DNA from 2 places in the Cupriavidus sp. C2SS-8b genome. Region 1 is predicted to be linked to the other one. Evidence: predicted binding sites of a transcription regulator. Region 1 holds the regulator's gene; the other holds the start of a gene.
What was found. The regulator FliA, encoded in region 1, starts transcription of late flagellar genes. The targets are predictions, from matches to a motif close to CTAAAGTTTNNNNNNNNNNNGCCGNTA.
Positions count from the first base shown of each region.

Region 2: the regulator FliA is predicted to act here: its motif matches at 5,230-5,256, upstream of ACIGJB_RS17210 (FliC/FljB family flagellin).

Region 1 is NZ_CP172717.1:2,378,443-2,386,477, forward strand. It holds gene ACIGJB_RS27715 (flagella synthesis protein FlgN) at 1-435, shown strand, start outside; gene ACIGJB_RS27720 (NAD(P)/FAD-dependent oxidoreductase) at 448-1,677, opposite strand; gene ACIGJB_RS27725 (flagellar protein FlhE) at 1,949-2,398, opposite strand; gene ACIGJB_RS27730 (RNA polymerase sigma factor FliA) at 2,398-3,114, opposite strand; gene ACIGJB_RS27735 (MinD/ParA family ATP-binding protein) at 3,212-4,018, opposite strand; gene flhF (flagellar biosynthesis GTPase FlhF) at 4,015-6,450, opposite strand; gene flhA (flagellar biosynthesis protein FlhA) at 6,461-8,035, opposite strand, start outside.
Region 2 is NZ_CP172717.1:48,139-56,173, reverse strand. It holds gene ACIGJB_RS17230 (oxygenase MpaB family protein) at 1-298, shown strand, start outside; gene ACIGJB_RS17225 (MDR family MFS transporter) at 311-1,888, opposite strand; gene ACIGJB_RS17220 (methyl-accepting chemotaxis protein) at 2,068-3,951, opposite strand; gene ACIGJB_RS17215 (RNA chaperone Hfq) at 4,810-5,130, shown strand; gene ACIGJB_RS17210 (FliC/FljB family flagellin) at 5,356-6,594, shown strand; gene ACIGJB_RS17205 (flagellar protein FlaG) at 6,729-7,100, shown strand; gene fliD (flagellar filament capping protein FliD) at 7,150-8,035, shown strand, end outside.

The DNA of each region.
Region 1 (8,035 bases):
CAGAAAGAAGCCGAAGCCGTCACGGCGTTCGGCCAACTGCTCACCGAAGAGCGCGAAGCCCTCAAGGACGGGGATTTCCAGTCCCTGAGCGGGCTGCTCACGCGCAAGGTGGAGCTGGGTCAGGCGCTTTCGCGCCAGGTTGCCGCACGCGAAGCCCAGATGGCCGCGCTCGGCCTGCGCGCCGGCCCGCAGGGCCAGTTGCTCGGCCGCAATATCGACCCGGCCGTGGGCGATGCCTGGCGCAAGCTCATTTTCGCCGCGCGCGGCGCACGAGACAAAAACCAGATCAATGGCGCGATCGTCTCCGCGCACCTGGACCACACACGCGAAGCCATCAACGTGCTGCGCCAGCACAGCGGCGGCGATTCCGGCCTGTACGGCAAGAACGGCAAGGCCGCCGCCGGCGTCGGCGGCGTTAGCCTGGCCAGCGGCTGATGCCGGCGGCGTTCAATCGTCGCAATACTGCCCGAGCACGCTAAGACCCCGCTGAGGGTCCCTGACGAACGGATTCGATCGGTCCCACGCATAACCGGCCAGCACGGCGGAAATCATGCGACGGATATCGGGCGTGGCATTGGGATGAAAGACGAGTTTCTGGAAACTCCCGGCATACCAGGCGTCGACAAACGTACGGAAGCAATCCACACCTGACTTCAGGATGCGCGCATAGTCGGCCTCCCAGTCCACCGTCTCGCCCGCGAATTCGCGCACGATGCATCCCGCCGCCAGGCTTGCCGACTTGAACGCGATCGTCACACCCGACGAGAAGACGGGATCGAGGAATTCGCCCGCGTTGCCGAGCAACGCGTAGCCATTGCCCCACAGCGATTTCACGTTTGCCGCATAGCCCGCGATATGGCGTGCAGGGGTATCCCAGACCGCATTGGCCAGCAGGCCCGACAGCGCCGGATCCTCGTTCACCAGTGCCTGCAGCCGCTGCGTGTCGCTGCCCGCATAGCCGTCAAGGAATGCCTTCTCGGCGACCACGCCCAGTGAACAGCGGCCGTTCGAAAACGGAATGGTCCAGTACCAGACATCCACATGCCGCGGATGAATGCCGACGCGAATCTTGTTGCGGTCGAAGGTGCCCGGCATCACGCGGTCTTCGACATGCGTGAAGATGGCGCTGCGCACCGGAAAGCCGGATGGCGTTTCGAGCTGCAGCAGCCGCGGCAGGATGCGCCCGAAGCCGGAGGCATCGAGCAGGAAGCGGCTGGTGACTCGGTAGTTGTTGCCATCGGGATCGCGCACGGTCACGACCGGCTGCGCCCCCGATACGTCCACATCGGTCACCTGGTGCCGGAAGCGGACTTCCGCGCCCTGCTTCGCCGCCTCGCGGATCAGCACATGATCGAAATCGGCCCGCTGTACCTGGTAGGTAGTTCCCCAGCCGGACGAGAATTTGTCGCGAAAATCGAAATCGACATAACGGTCGCCACGCGCAAACGCCGCGCCGTTCTTGTACTGGAAGCCGGCTTCCACCACGGCCTGCAGCATGCCGGCCGCCTCGATGTATTCCATGCTCTGCGGCAGCAGGCTCTCGCCAATGGAAAAGCGCGGGAAGGTCTCCTTCTCGAGCACCATCACGCCAATACCCTGACGACGCAGCAGCCCGGCCGCCACGGCGCCCGCGGGCCCCGCGCCGATGATCAGCACGTCTGCAACTTGATCTTCCATTTGATCCTCCAACGCATCCAGCCCGCACGCAGCGCATGGCCGACTGAAGCTAGTGACGAGGCGGCCCCTCTCCGCAGGAAATCGCGTCCTGCAGGATCCGACGGCATCGCTACGGAAGGGATTGGCTACAAGGGGCCGCGAACACTGCCACGAGACAGTATGGCCACATGCTACCGAATGAACGGAAACGTGGAAACAGGACAGCGCGCGGGTGCCAGGCGGCGATACCGATGTGGGCTTGAGCGTCACACCGGTGCTGGCACGCTGTCCGTCAACGGAACCCTACGATGACCTGGTTGCTCCTGCCCTGCAGCACAGGCGCCACCGCACCCTGCCCGGGCAGCCTGAAGGCAAACACAAAGCCCTGCGTCGCGTCGTCGCCATCGAAGGCGTCGGTCCTGCCTTCCGACTGCGGCAGCATCACGCAACGCTGGGCATTGCAGAGGTAAGCCTGCAGGTCCACCGGCGGTGTCGCGACAAAGCTGTAGTGCCAGCGCACCGAGGTGACGATGCCTTCGGATTGCGGCAGGTTGCCGCTTGGCAGGATCGGAGGAGAAACGGTGCGCTGGCCGCGGCCATACAGCGCCGGTCCGTTGACAGATGCGCTCCAGGTATGCCGCGTGCCGGCCTCGGGCGCGGCCCATGCAGCGGTGGCGATCGCCGCCAGCACGGCCGCCATGGCTTGCAGGACAACCCGTCCGATGCCTGACCGGCCGCGCATCAGAGCATGCCGCGCAATTGATTGCGCAGGCGCGTGATGGCCTGCCCGCGGATCTGGCAGACGCGCGATTCGGTCACCTCGAGCACCGCGCCGATCTCGCGCAGGTTGAGTTCCTGGTCATAGCACAGCGACAGCACGAGCTTTTCGCGCTCGGGCAGCCGGTCGATGGCGCGGATCAGCGCTTCGCGCATGCCGTTTTCCATCAGCTGCGTGAGCGGATTGCCGTCTTCGCTGACGCCAAGATGGCGGTCGAGAAAGTCTTCTTCGCCCGAGCGCTCGAAGTCTTCGTAGTGAAGGAGCTGGCAGCCATAGACCTCGTTGAGCAAGACATGGTAGTCGTCCAGCGGCATTTCCAGTTCCTGCGCGACTTCCGAGTCGAGCGGTGCGCGGCCGAGCTTCTGTTCCAGGCCGCGCTGCGTGCGTTCGATGCGGCGCGTGAACTGGCGCAGGCTGCGCGACTGCCAGTCGTTGGCCCGTACCTCGTCGAGCATGGCGCCGCGGATACGCTGGCTGGCGTAGGTCTCGAAACGCGCGCCATGCGTGTCCTCATAGCGCTTGGCCGCGTCGAGCAGGCCGATCATGCCGGCCTGGATCAGGTCATCGATCTGCACGCTGGCCGGCAGCTTTGCGGCCAGTTGCAGCGCGATGCGGCGCACCAGCTGCGCGTGGGTCTTGACCACGGCGGCCTGTTCGAGCTTTCCCTGGATCGTGTACATGGTGGAATTCTCGTGAATGCTTGCTTGCAAAGCCTGCCCGCATGGCGGGCCGGCGGGTCAGGGTCGGGGTCGTTTTCCGTTGAGAACGGTCATGCGTTCAGGCTGCCACGGCGGATGGCGCGGCCGTGACAGGCTCTGCGCGCAACGGCCATGCGCCCATGCCACTGGCGGCCCGGCGCAATGCAATCGTGGCTGGCGCAGCCGGGTAGGCTTCCACCACACAGCGCCCGAGCTGCACGCTGCGCGTCACCAGCGGGTCGGCGGGCAGCCAGCCAGCGCTGCCGATCTCGACGCCAAGGTATTGTCGCGCGGTGCGCGCCAGGTTTCCGGCAATGGCCTGCACCGCGGCGTCGGCGGGCGCCATGTTGACCACCAGCTGGAAATGCCGGTAGGCGTACAGATGATGCAGGCGCTTGATGCAGGCATAGGCCGCGGTGATCGAGGCCAGCTCCGGGCGCATCACCACCAGCACGTTGTGCACGGCGCCGGCCAGCGCGGACAGCGCACCGTCCGCGTCCGTCACGGCATCGATCAGCACGCTGCGAAAGCCTGACAGCGAATCGGGCCATTGCGCGACGTTCAACTGGGGCGTACCAGCCGGCAATACCGCGACAGCGCCCGCCGGACGCGCGCCGAGCGCTGCCTCCAGCGTCAAGCGGCCTGCCCGTACGTCGGCAAACGAGCCGGCAGGTTCCGCGCCGGTCAGTCTTACGGCACGGCCGGCCGGGTCCTCATCGACGAGCAGCACGCGTTCGCCTTGCATCGACAAGGCATGCGCCAGGCCAGATGCAATGGTGGTTCCCCCCGCTCCCGGTTCGCTGGCCACCACGGCGATGCGGCGCGTGACGCGCGGCGCCAGCATGCGTCGCAGGCTCTCGGCCTGGTCCACCGCCAGCGTGCTCACGACGTGACTCCCGGAGCCATGAGTTCGGGCAGTCCGGACATCGGACCGGCGGGCGCCGCCACAGCAGGTTGCGCGGCACCGATGGCAGCGGCGGTGTCGTCGCTTTCGAGGAGATCAACGGTATCAGGCGTGCCATCCGACTGGCGGCCCGGATAGCTTTCCAGCACGTCCAGCAAGGCCAGCAGGCGGCCCATGCCTTCATTCAGCACCGGCCCGGCCACCGCGTCACTGCCCGGCTGGCGCGTCCCGCTGCGGCCCGCCAGGCGAGCCAGGAAGGCCGGCGCCGTAACCGTCGGCGAATGTTCCAGGCGCAGCGCGGTCACGCCCAGCTGGAGCGCGGCCAGGCCGCCGCCGGCGGCGCTGGCGCCCTCGCCGTCTTGCGCGAAATGGTCCAGCGCATGGCGCAGCGTGCGGAACTGGACTTCGGCGTTGTCCGCCCACAGCGACCAGCGCGCGGCCTGCGCGGCGTGGCCCGACAGTTGCGGATCGCACAGCAGATAGCGAGTATCGAGCAGCTCGCCCGAGGCGTAGTCGACCGTCCTTGCGATCACGAGATGGGCGTCGATGCCGCCTTCCGGCGCGCCGCGGCCGCGAACGGGGCCCTCGGGCACGCGTACCTCGGTCGTTGCCAGCCACTGTACGGCATCGCGGCCGCGCACCGGGACTTCGCCCACGGCGTGGAAGGTCAGCGTTTCGGCCAGGGCGTCCAGCTTCCACGCGGTGCCACCGCAGATCACGCGCGCGGTCTTGCGCGCGGCGGCCACCCAGCGTTCGCCGGATTGCTGCCAGCGCGTCAGCGTGGCAGCCGCGGGCAGCGCATCGACCAGATGGACGACAGGCCGGGCCGCACCGAGCGTGGCGCGCAGCGTGGCGGCTTCGGCCTCGGCCTCGCCCATGGCCTGGCCAGCACGGCCAGCCGGGGTGACCGTGGCGGCCAGCGGCATGCCGATGCGATCGCCAAGCCATAGCGTATGCAGCATCGACTGCGGCGCGCGGCGGCCAGGGACGGGCACCTGCAGCGTGGCCGCCAGCGACAGCACGAACTGGTCGCATTCGCGGTGCACGTCGCGGCAGACAGCCTCGCGCACCTGCTGCGCCATCGGCCGCAGCGTGGGCGCGTCGGCAGCGCGCTGCTGCCAGAGCTGGCGAGCCAGTTCAAAGCCATGCTGCGCGGCATTGAGTTCGCTTACGCACTGGCCCAGCGCATCCGCGCTGTCGGTCAGCGAACGCAGCACGTCATCGGCACCGCCCTGGCGGGCCGGTGCGTCGTCCAGGCTGCCGGCCTGCCTGCGCGCCGCGTCGGCATCGGCAAACACCGAACCGCGGCGCGGCGTCAGGAAGGCGCGCTCGACCATCGTGGCGCCATTGGCGAGTTCGAGGTGCTCCGGCACGCGTTGTCCGGTCGACACGTAGAACACCGGCAGGCGGTGACGGATCACCACGTCCAGCACGGAGCCCACGTGCGTGGCTTCATCCACTTTGCTGATGATGCAGCCGTCGACACCGCCGCCTTCGGGCACGGCGTCATGGCGGTAGGCATGCACCACTTCATTGAGGGTGTCGCCATGGCTGGCGCCGTTAAGCAGCAGCACGCGCTGTACCGGCGCCTGCACGCCCGCGAGCATGGCGATCTGCTCGGACAGGTTGCGGTCGCGCTGGCTCATGCCGACGGTATCGATGATCACCAGGTGCTTGTCCTTCATCGCCGCCAGCGCGAAGCGCAGGTCGGCGGCATCTTTCACCGCATGCACGGGCACGCCCAGGATGTCGCCGTAGATGCGCAGCTGCTCGTGCGCGCCGATACGGAAGCTGTCGGTGGTCAGCAGCGCCAGGCGCTCGGGGCCGTGGCGCAGCACGTAGCGCGCCGCGAGCTTGGCGGTGGTGGTGGTCTTGCCCACGCCGGTGGGCCCGATCAGCGCCAGCACGCCGCCCTGGTCGAACAAGGCATCTTCGTTGCCGAGCACCGGCACCTTGCTGGCCAACTCGGCGCGGATCCACGTCATGGCCGCCGGTCGGTCGCAGCCTACCGGCAGCCTGGCCAGCAGCGTGCGCGCGAGCTGCGCCGAGAAGCCGGCCCCGACCATCCAGCCAAACAGCGATTCGCGCAGCGGATCGCCCGCGGCCACCGCGCTCGTGGCGGCCGCCGGAGCCAGCCCCGCCAGCTGGCGTTCGAGCAGCGCGCGCATGGACTGCAGCTCGCCGCGCAGGTCGCCGATGGCGGCCGGCTCGGGCGCTGCCACGACTGGCTCCGGCGCAACGTAGACTTGCGCGCCGGCCGAGGTGGCGCTGAGATCGGCATCGCGCATGGCGACGATCTCGACGCCGCCGTCGATGGTGCGGTTGGACAGCACCACGGCGTCGGGGCCCATGGCTTCGCGCACCTTGCGCATGGCTTCACGGCCGTTGGCCGCGACGAATTTCGCTACGCTCATCTTGCGTTCCTCACGCACCGATCATTGCGGTAATACGGATATTGCGGTTGTCCGGCACTTCGGCATGGGACAACACCCTCAGCTGCGGCATGGTGCGCCGCAGGAAGCGCGCCATCAGGGGGCGCAACTGCGACGGCACCAGCAGCACCGGATCCAGCCCCATCTGCTCCTGCCGGACGACGGCACCCTGGGTCTGCTGCAGCAGCGCATCGGCCAGTCCTGGCTCGATGCCGCCGCCATTGGTGAGCGCCTGCGACAGCACGCGTTCGAGGCCGGCATCGAGGCCGATCACCTGCAGGTCCGCGCCATTGGGGAACAGCTGCTGCGTAATGGCCCGGCCCAGCGACTGGCGCACCAGCGCAGTCAACTCGTTCGGGTCGCTGATCTTCGGGGCGTGCTCGGCGATCACGTCGAGGATGGTCCGCATGTCGCGGATGGGCACGCCTTCGTCGAGCAGGTTCTGCAGGATCTTCTGCAGCGCCGTGAGCGAGATCGCCTTGGGCACCAGGTCCTCGGTGAGCTTCGGCGCTTCCTTGGCGATGCGATCGAGCAGCAACTGCACTTCCTGGCGGCCCAGCAACTCGGCGGCATGCATGTGGATCAGGTGGTTCAGGTGCGTGGCGACCACGGTGCCGGCGTCCACCACGGTGTAGCCGTAGGCCTGCGCCTGCTCCTTCATGCCGGCGTCGATCCAGACAGCGGGCAGGCCAAAGGCGGGATCCTTCGTCGCCGCGCCGGGCAGCGTGCCGCTGACCTGCCCCGGGTTGATCGCCATCCACTGGCCCGGCATGGCTTCGCCACGTCCGATCTCGACGCCCTTGAGCGTAATGCGGTAGGCGTTAGGCTTGAGTTCGAGGTTGTCCCGGATATGCACGACCGGCACCAGGAAGCCGATCTCCTGCGCCACTTTCTTGCGGATGCTCTTGATGCGGCCAAGCAGTTCGCCATCCTGTGCGCGGTCCACCAGCGTGATCAGGCGATAGCCGACTTCCATGCCAAGCGGGTCGACCAGCGTGACGTCGTCCCAGCTTGCTTCGGTCGATTCCTGTGCCGCGGCCGGCGCGCGCTCTTCGCGCTGCCGGGTCTGTTCCGTGGTGACCGCCCGGCGCGCCAGATGGCGTCCCAGCCAGGCCATGCCGCCGGCCAGCAGCAGGAAGGCGATATGCGGCATGCCGGGGATGATGCCCATCATGCCGATAATGCCGGCCGTCAGGTACAGCACGCGCGGGTTCGTAAAGAGCTGGCCGGTGAGCTGCTCGCCCACGTCCTGTTCGTTCGACACGCGCGACACGATCACGCCGGCGGCCGTCGAGATCACCAATGCCGGGATCTGCGCGACCAGGCCGTCGCCAATGGTCAGCAGCGTGTAGTTGTGCACGGCGGTGCCGAAGTCCAGGTCATGCTGGACCATGCCCACTACCATGCCGGCGGCGACGTTGATAAACATGATCAGCAGGCCGGCCACGGCATCGCCGCGCACGAACTTGCTGGCGCCGTCCATGGCGCCGTAGAAGTCCGACTCCTGCGCGACTTCGGCGCGGCGCTTCTTGGCCTGCTCTTCGTTGATCAGGCCGGCGTTCAGGTC
Region 2 (8,035 bases), 470 kb from region 1:
CTATCTGGAAGCCATGCGCCCGCATCTCGAAGCCGGCGCGCGCACGCGCGAGGTGGCACGGCTGGTAATGAAGCTGCCCGTGGCCAACCCGATGCTGGTCCCGGCAGTGCGCGTGATGGCCCATGCCGGCATTGCACTGCTGCCGGACTGGGCCCGCCAGATGCTGGAACTCGATGGCCCGTCGATCCGCCGTCCCGTGGCGCTGGCCGGAATGCGCGTGCTGGCGCCGACGCTGCGCTGGGCGCTCGGCGCCGGACTGGCAGCCCGCGCGCGGCGGCGCATGGCGCGCGCCGCCTGATCGGGCGTCAGGCTATTCGGCCGCGGCAGGGGCCGCGGCAGGGCTGCCGCGCAGCGTGGCTTCGCGCAGGCGCGCGACCAGGAACGGCGACAGCAGCGACACCGCGGCACTCATCAGGAACAGCAGGCGGAACGCGCGCTCGGCGGCTTGGCGCACGGCTGCCGCATCCGCCGCCGGCGTGTCGGCCGCCAGCGCCCGGTGGAACATGCTCATCAGCACATCTTCGCCGCCCGACAGGTCGGTGACCGCCATGCCGCCGTGGCGCAGCAGCGCGATCAGCACCGTGGTCAGCACCGCCACGCCGACCGCGCCACCGAGCATGCGCGAAAACGACGTCAGTGCCGTGGCAATCCCCACCTGCTGCGGCGGCACGGCGTTCTGCGTGGCCACCAGGCCGCTCGGCAACTGCAGGCCGATCGCGAACCCCAGGACCACCATCACCGGCACGCACAGCCATACCGAGGCCGGATCGACAAAGGCCAGCGCCACGATGGCCAGCGGCGCCACCGAGGCGCCCGCCATCTGCAGCGGCTTGTAGCGGCCGGTCCACGACATGATCCGCCCCGCCGCGTAGGCGCCGAACGGAATCGCCAGCGTCAGCGGTACCAGCCGCAGGGCCGCGGCGTCGGCCTGCGCGCCGCCCACGACCTGGAAGCGCAACGGCAGCAGCACGGACATGGCGATCAGCTGGAAGAAGCAGAAGAACAGCGTGGCGCAGCAGATGGCCACGGTCGGCACGCGCAGCATGGCAAGCGGGATCACCGGATCGGCCGCGCGGCGCTCCTGCCAGATGAACAGCGCCAGCGCGACCACGCCGGCGACGAGCAGCGCCAGCGAGTCGGCGCGCAGCGGCGAATGGCCCTGCCCGAGCCGCGTCAGGAACACCAGCACGCCACTGAGCCCGCCGCCGAACAGCAGCGCGCCGAGGTAATCGATGCGGTGTCGCCGGCCGCTGACCGGCAGGAAGCGCAGCGCGCGCCGCACCACGACCAGCGCCAGCAAGGCCAGCGGCAGGTTGATCCAGAAAATCCAGCGCCAGGACAGGTAATGGGCGAGGTAGCCGCCGATCACTGGCCCGGCCATGCTGGCCACCGCCCACACGCCACTCACATAGCCCTGGTAGCGGCCGCGATCGCGCAGCGGCACCACGTCCGCAATGGCGGCCTGCGAGACCGAGATCAGCCCGCCCCCGCCCAGGCCCTGAAGGATTCGCGCCACGATCAGCTGCGGCATGGTCTGCGCCAGCGCGCAAATCACCGAGGCCAGCAGGAACAGCACGATCGAGAAGGACAGGACCGAGCGCCGGCCCAGCACGTCGGACAGCTTGCCGTAGATCGGCGTGGCCACGGTCGAGGCCACCAGGTACGCCGAAATAACCCACGCCATGTCTTCGAAGCCGCGCAGCTGCAGGGCGATCTCGGGCAGCACCACGGCGACGATCGACTGTTCGAGCGCGCCAAGCAGGATGGCGAGCATCAGGCCGAACAGGATCTGCATGACCGGCGGCTGCGGTGCGGCGGCCGAAGAAGACGAAGGGGAAGAAGAGGACGCATCTGCCGCGCGGGGCGGCTGGGAGGGAACGGCGGGCATCGGCACCAGCGGCGGCAGGCGTGGCGGCCGCGCGGGGCGCCGCATGCGCCAGGTGGGCCCGCCTGCTCTTGCTTCGAGGATCAGGAAGAGCGGCTATTGTAGGCGCTTTGAGACATCCACGCCGACGCCGGCCCCGCAAGGGACGCGCGACGGCGCGGCATATGGCGCGGTGCTGCGGATCAGAAGGTTTCCCAATCGCCGCTTTCCGCCATCGCCGGCTGGCTGGCCGCGTTGATCCGGCGCGCGCCGGACCTGAGCACTGGTTCCTGGCGCTGCCGCCTGACGGGCTGACGCTCGGTCGCCGGCAGCGGAGCCGGGCGCCTGGCCAGCACCGGTTGGGGCTGCGCCTTGCGCTGCACCGGCGGGCGCGTCGCGGCCGGCACGGCCGGAGCGCGGTGACGTGCCGATACGGTGCGCGCCACCGGCACCGATTGCGGCGGCACCGGTGCGGGCTCCATCTGGCGAGCCGGAACCGCCACGGCCGGCCTGGGTTCTGCCAGCGGGCCCTGGGCCACCTCGAACCGGCCCACCTCGGTCACCAGCCCGCCGGCCTGCTGCATCAGGCTCTCCGCGGCGGCGGCGGCTTGCTCGACCAGTGCGGCGTTCTGCTGCGTCATGCTTTCCATTTGCGTCACGGCCAGGCTGACCTGCTCGATGCCCGACGTCTGCTCCGAGCTGGCCGCGGAAATCTCGCCCATGATGTCGGTCACGCGCCGCACGGCGCCGACGATGTCGTCCATCGTCCTGCCCGCCTGTTCGGCCTGACGCGCGCCGTCCTGCACCTGTCGCACCGAGCCGCCGATCAGCCCGGCGATCTCCTTGGCCGCGGCCGAGGAGCGCTGTGCAAGGTTGCGGACCTCGGACGCCACGACCGCGAAACCCCGGCCCTGCTCGCCCGCGCGCGCGGCTTCCACTGCGGCATTGAGCGCCAGGATATTGGTCTGGAAGGCGATGCTTTCGATGACGCCGGTAATCTCCGCCACCTGCGTGGACGATTTGGAGAGGCTGTCCATGGTCTGCACCACGTCGCGCACGACGCGGCCGCCTTCGGTAGCCACCTCGGACGCGCTGACCGCGAGCTGGTTGGCTTGCCGGGCGTTATCGGCGTTCTGGCGCACCGTGGAGGTGAGCTGTTCCATCGACGCAGCGGTCTGCTCCAGCGAAGCGGCCTGCTGCTCCGTGCGCTGGGACAGGTCGGTGTTGCCGCGCGCGATCTCGCGCGTGGCCCCGTCAATCGAGCCGGAGGCCTGCTGGATGCCATGCACCAGCGCCGCCAAATGCCGAAACGCACGTTCCAGCGCTGTCAGCATGCGGCCCATCTCGTCGCTGCTGCGCACGGTGAACGCATGGCGCAGGTTGCCGGTGGCCAGGGCCTCGGCGGCTTCCAGCGCGTCGCGCGCGGGGCCGGTGATCGAGCGCGTGATCGCCGTCCCCATCACCACCGCCAGCAGCACCGCCAGTGCGGTCAGGCCGAGCAGCACATTGCGCGTCCAGGCAAAGCCTTCATCGGCCTGCTTGACGGCGGCCAGAGCGAGGTTGCGCCCGCCGGCCATGATTTCATCGAGCTTCTCGAAATACGGCGCTTGCGCGGCAGGAAGGGTCGCTACCAGCGCGGAGCGCGCGCCGGCGAATTCGCCCGAGCCCAGCTGGCGCAGGACCATGTCGAGCTGGCCGTTATACGCCTCGCGCGCGGTATTGAGATCGGAAAAGGTCTTCTGCAGGTCGGGGCGGCCGGAAGCCGCGATCAGCTTGCCCAGCGCGTCGAGCGTGCTGCCCATGTCCTTGCGCATGCCTTCGATGCGCTGCGTATTGCGCTGGACCAGCGCAGCGTCTTCGGTCAGGGCGGCATCACGCACCATCACGCCGATTTCCAGCGCGTTCTCCTTGACGTGGCCCAGGTCGATGACCTTGAGCAGGCGCCCCTCCACGGTCATGTGCATGGAGGCATTCATGCCCGCCAGCGATGTCACGCTATAGACAGCGACGCCGATCAGGAGCACCACCACCAGCGTAAAGGCGAGGGACAAACGCGTCCCTATGCCGAGATTTCGCAACCAGGCCATCTCACTCCCTCCGGACATTCGTAGATCAATGTTCTTGTCGAGCGCGCACGGGATCGTTGCCGCTGGCAACCGGCGCACGGCTGCCTATCGGCGATGACCGAACACTTCTTGAAGGGAATTTGGAATTGACGGGGAAAGTCCCCGCATTTCTTGCGATGGCGAGGCCGGCATGTGCCTTTTAATCCTGCCAGGCATCCCGATGGCCACATGGCTGCGGTGCGCCGAGAGGCGCAGCCAGTTCGACGCGGGCCAAAAAAAGAAGCCCACGCGCGGGGTGCTCGTAGGCTTTCCAGGACTGCTTCAGAGCCAGTTAGCTCTGGCATGAATATAAACCTGCTTACATGAGGTGTAAATCCTGCTTCTATCAGTGAAGCCAAGGCTGATGAGCCCGATGCTGCGCTTTATCAGCGCCGCATTGCGTGCATCCACCAGACCACAGGATTGACATGTCAGCATTCACTTATTCCTGCCTTCCAAGCCCATCGGCATTTCTGGAATGCCAAGGCTGCCTGTCGACCTGTGGTCGACAGGCCCCTACCTAAAGATCGGCGCACCGACAACTCACTGTTTAGAGGAAAACCTCTAATTTCTCGACAACGCCCGCTCCGCCGGTCTTTGTAAAAAATTTGTTACCCTCACCCCTGAAGTATTCCCCTTCTCACCTGGCTGCACCCGGCGCCGGCAAGCGCGCGGAAGACAACGATCTCTTGCCGGATCCTGTCCACGCGGCCCGTCCCCGCACCGGTATCGAGAGCGAATGTTTCGCCCATCTCGCTGACCGGACCATACTTCCAGAGGGTACCGGTCGGCGGACCGCCATCAGCCGCCAGAACCCTTGCGGGCTCTTCCGGAGTCGTCGTGAAGAAGGAAACCAGGCCCCCGCGAAACGGCCAGAAACTGCAGGACCAGCAACTGTCGCTCCATGCCGTCAGCCGGGCGCCGCTTGTCGTGCACCTGTGCAACGGGACCCGGCTGCAAGGCATCGCAATCGCCGTGGACGAATATGTGCTCGTGCTTGGCAAGGACCTGGACGACCGCAAGCCAATCGCGGTGTACAAGCATGCGATTGCCATGATTGCGCCTGCCAGCGCTGGCGGCGAAGCCCTGCCTGCGCCGCAACCGGATCTGTCGCCGGATTTCGTGCCTATTTATATGCCGCGCAAGCGGCGGCGCAGGTAAGGCGCGGGCCCGCAGACACTCGATCTTCCGGCACCACGCAGGCTCGCGGGACACCCGGCCATCGCGACCCTTGCTGTTGCAATCCCCGAAAAAGTCACTCTAAACCTTTCCCGACGCCTGTCGATAACCCAAGCAACGGAGGCACTCTACGCCCTGCAAAGCAGGCAGGCCAACGTTACGGCTAGCAGCCGGAATGCCAAAAACCTTTGCATACAGGAGTCGTAAATGGCGCAAGTCATTAACACCAATTCGTTGTCTCTGATGACTCAGAACAACCTGAACGCTTCGCAGTCGTCGCTGAACACCGCGATCCAACGCCTGTCGTCGGGCCTGCGCATCAACAGCGCCAAAGATGACGCCGCTGGCCAAGCCATTGCGAACCGCTTCACCGCCAACATCAAGGGCCTGACCCAAGCTCAGCGTAACGCGAACGACGGCATCTCGCTGGCCCAGACCACGGAAGGCGCGCTGACCGAAGTCAACAACAACCTGCAACGTATCCGCGAACTGAGCGTGCAGGCCGCCAACGGCTCGAACTCGGGTTCGGACCTGAAGTCGATTCAGGACGAAATCACGCAGCGCCTGGCTGAAATCGACCGTACGTCGCAACAAACCGACTTCAATGGCGTGAAGGTCCTGTCGAGCAGCGCCAAGCCGCTGACGGTCCAGGTTGGCGCGAACGATGGCGAAACCATCTCGATCAACCTGACGGAAATCAGCTCGAAGACGCTGGGCATGCAAGGCTTCAATGTCGCCGGCCCGACCGCGACGGCCGCCTTCGCCTTCGACGGCACGACCGCTTCCGCCGCCGGCGATGCTCCCACCGCTGCGCAACTGCAAGCGCTCTATGGCTCCACCACGGCGGTCACCACCACGACCGTGGCGGAAAAGACTACCGACGACCTGTCGACCAAGCTCGGCCTGGCCGCCGGTGGCGCGGTCCTCACCGGCAACGCGGTTGCCGACAAGAACGGTACGCTGTACGCGGAAGTGGCGATCACTCCCAACAGCGCCGGCGAAACCACGTCGCTGATCAACCAGGGCTTCACCGGCGCCGTGAACGGCACCTCGATGTACCGCTACGTCGCTCTGGATCCGCAGTCGGCCGACACGACCACGACCGCCGGCACCGCTGCCTTCACCGTCGACACGTCGAAGATCTCCGTGGCCAGCCTGCAAACCGGCTCGACCGCCAGCCCGCTGGCTTCGATCGACGCCGCCATCAAGAAGGTTGACGACCTGCGCAGCTCGCTGGGCGCGGTGCAAAACCGCTTTGACTCGGTGATCTCCAACCTGGGCACCGCCGTGACCAATCTGTCGGCCTCGCGTTCGCGCATCCAGGACGCTGACTACGCCACGGAAGTGTCGAACATGACCCGCGCGAACATCCTGCAACAAGCTGGTACGTCGGTGCTGGCGCAAGCTAACCAAACCACGCAAGGCGTGCTGTCGCTGCTGCGTTAATCGCATCCGCACTGGCAAGAAGAGGCTGGGCCGCAAGGCCCGGCCTTTTTGCCGGGAGCGTTTTGCAGGCAGACCACTGCCTGCAAAACGTTTCTTTCCGATGTTGAATCACGCCAAACCGGACGGAGCAAACCATGGCGTCTTCCCCGATAGTGACTCCGATCGCAGTGCGACCGCCATCCGAAGTGTCCACAGGCGCCATTGCCACACCGGTGGCGGCACTCACCCAGACGCCCGGTGCTGCGGACAAGCCCGATGCCAATCGTACCCAAATTTCAGGCGCACCCGCAGAGACGTCGGCAGCTGTTGGTGAACTGGTCGATGCGCTGAAATCCACGTCAATCAGCCTGCGCTTTGAAATCGATGACAGCACTCACCGCGTCATCACCAAGGTAGTGGACAAGGAAACCGGCGAACTGATCCGGCAGATGCCCACCGTAGAAGTCATGCGGATTGCGCGCGCCATCCACAAGCTGCAAGGGCTGTTCGTCAGCCAGGCCGTCTGAGCGCGGCCACCACGCATAGCAACATCAGTTGAAGAAGAGGTAATAAAAAATGGCATCGATCTCCTCCCTCGGCGTTGGCTCCAATCTGGACCTGAACACCCTGCTTTCCCAGTTGCAAACTGCCGAGCAGGCTCCACTCGATGCCATCAACGCGCAGGCCAAAAGCTACCAGGCCAAGCTGTCAGCCTTCGGCCAGGTGCAAAGCGTGGTGAGCGCCTACCAGGCCGCCGCCAAGAAGCTCGCCGACGCGACCACGTTTGCCGCCGTCAAGGCGACGGTGGGTTCGACGGACATCATGTCAGTGTCTACGGCCTCCAATGCAGTGCCCGGCAACTACAGCATCACCATCGGCACGCTCGCGACGGCCCAGTCGCTGGTCGGCGGCGGGGTTGCCGACCAGAAGACCTCGATTGCAGGCAGTGGCGGCGACATCGTGTTCGATTTCGGCGAGGCGCTGGCCACCGACGCTACGGCCACGCCGACGAGCACGAAGAAGGTCACCATTGCCGCCAACGCCTCGTTGGCGGATGTCCGAGATGCCATCAATAAAGCCGGCATCGGCGTCACGGCAAGCATTGTCAACGACGGCAGCAGCACGCCTTACCGCCTGGTCCTGACTTCGGACAAGACCGGTACGCAGGCCACCATGCGCGTATCGTCGGCAACCACCGAGTTGAACAACCTGGTTGCCTTTGACCCTGCCCCGACGGCCACCGGCAACGCCATGGAGCAAAAGGTTCCGCCGGCCAATGCCACGCTGAAGATCAACGGCATCGACGTCGTGAGCCAGAGCAATACTGTGGTCGACGCGGCGCAGGGCGTGACGATGAACCTGACCAAGACCGGCACCACGTCACTGACGATCACGCGTGACAACGATTCCATCAAGTCGTCAATCCAGGCATTCGTCACGGCGTACAACAACATCCAGAGCA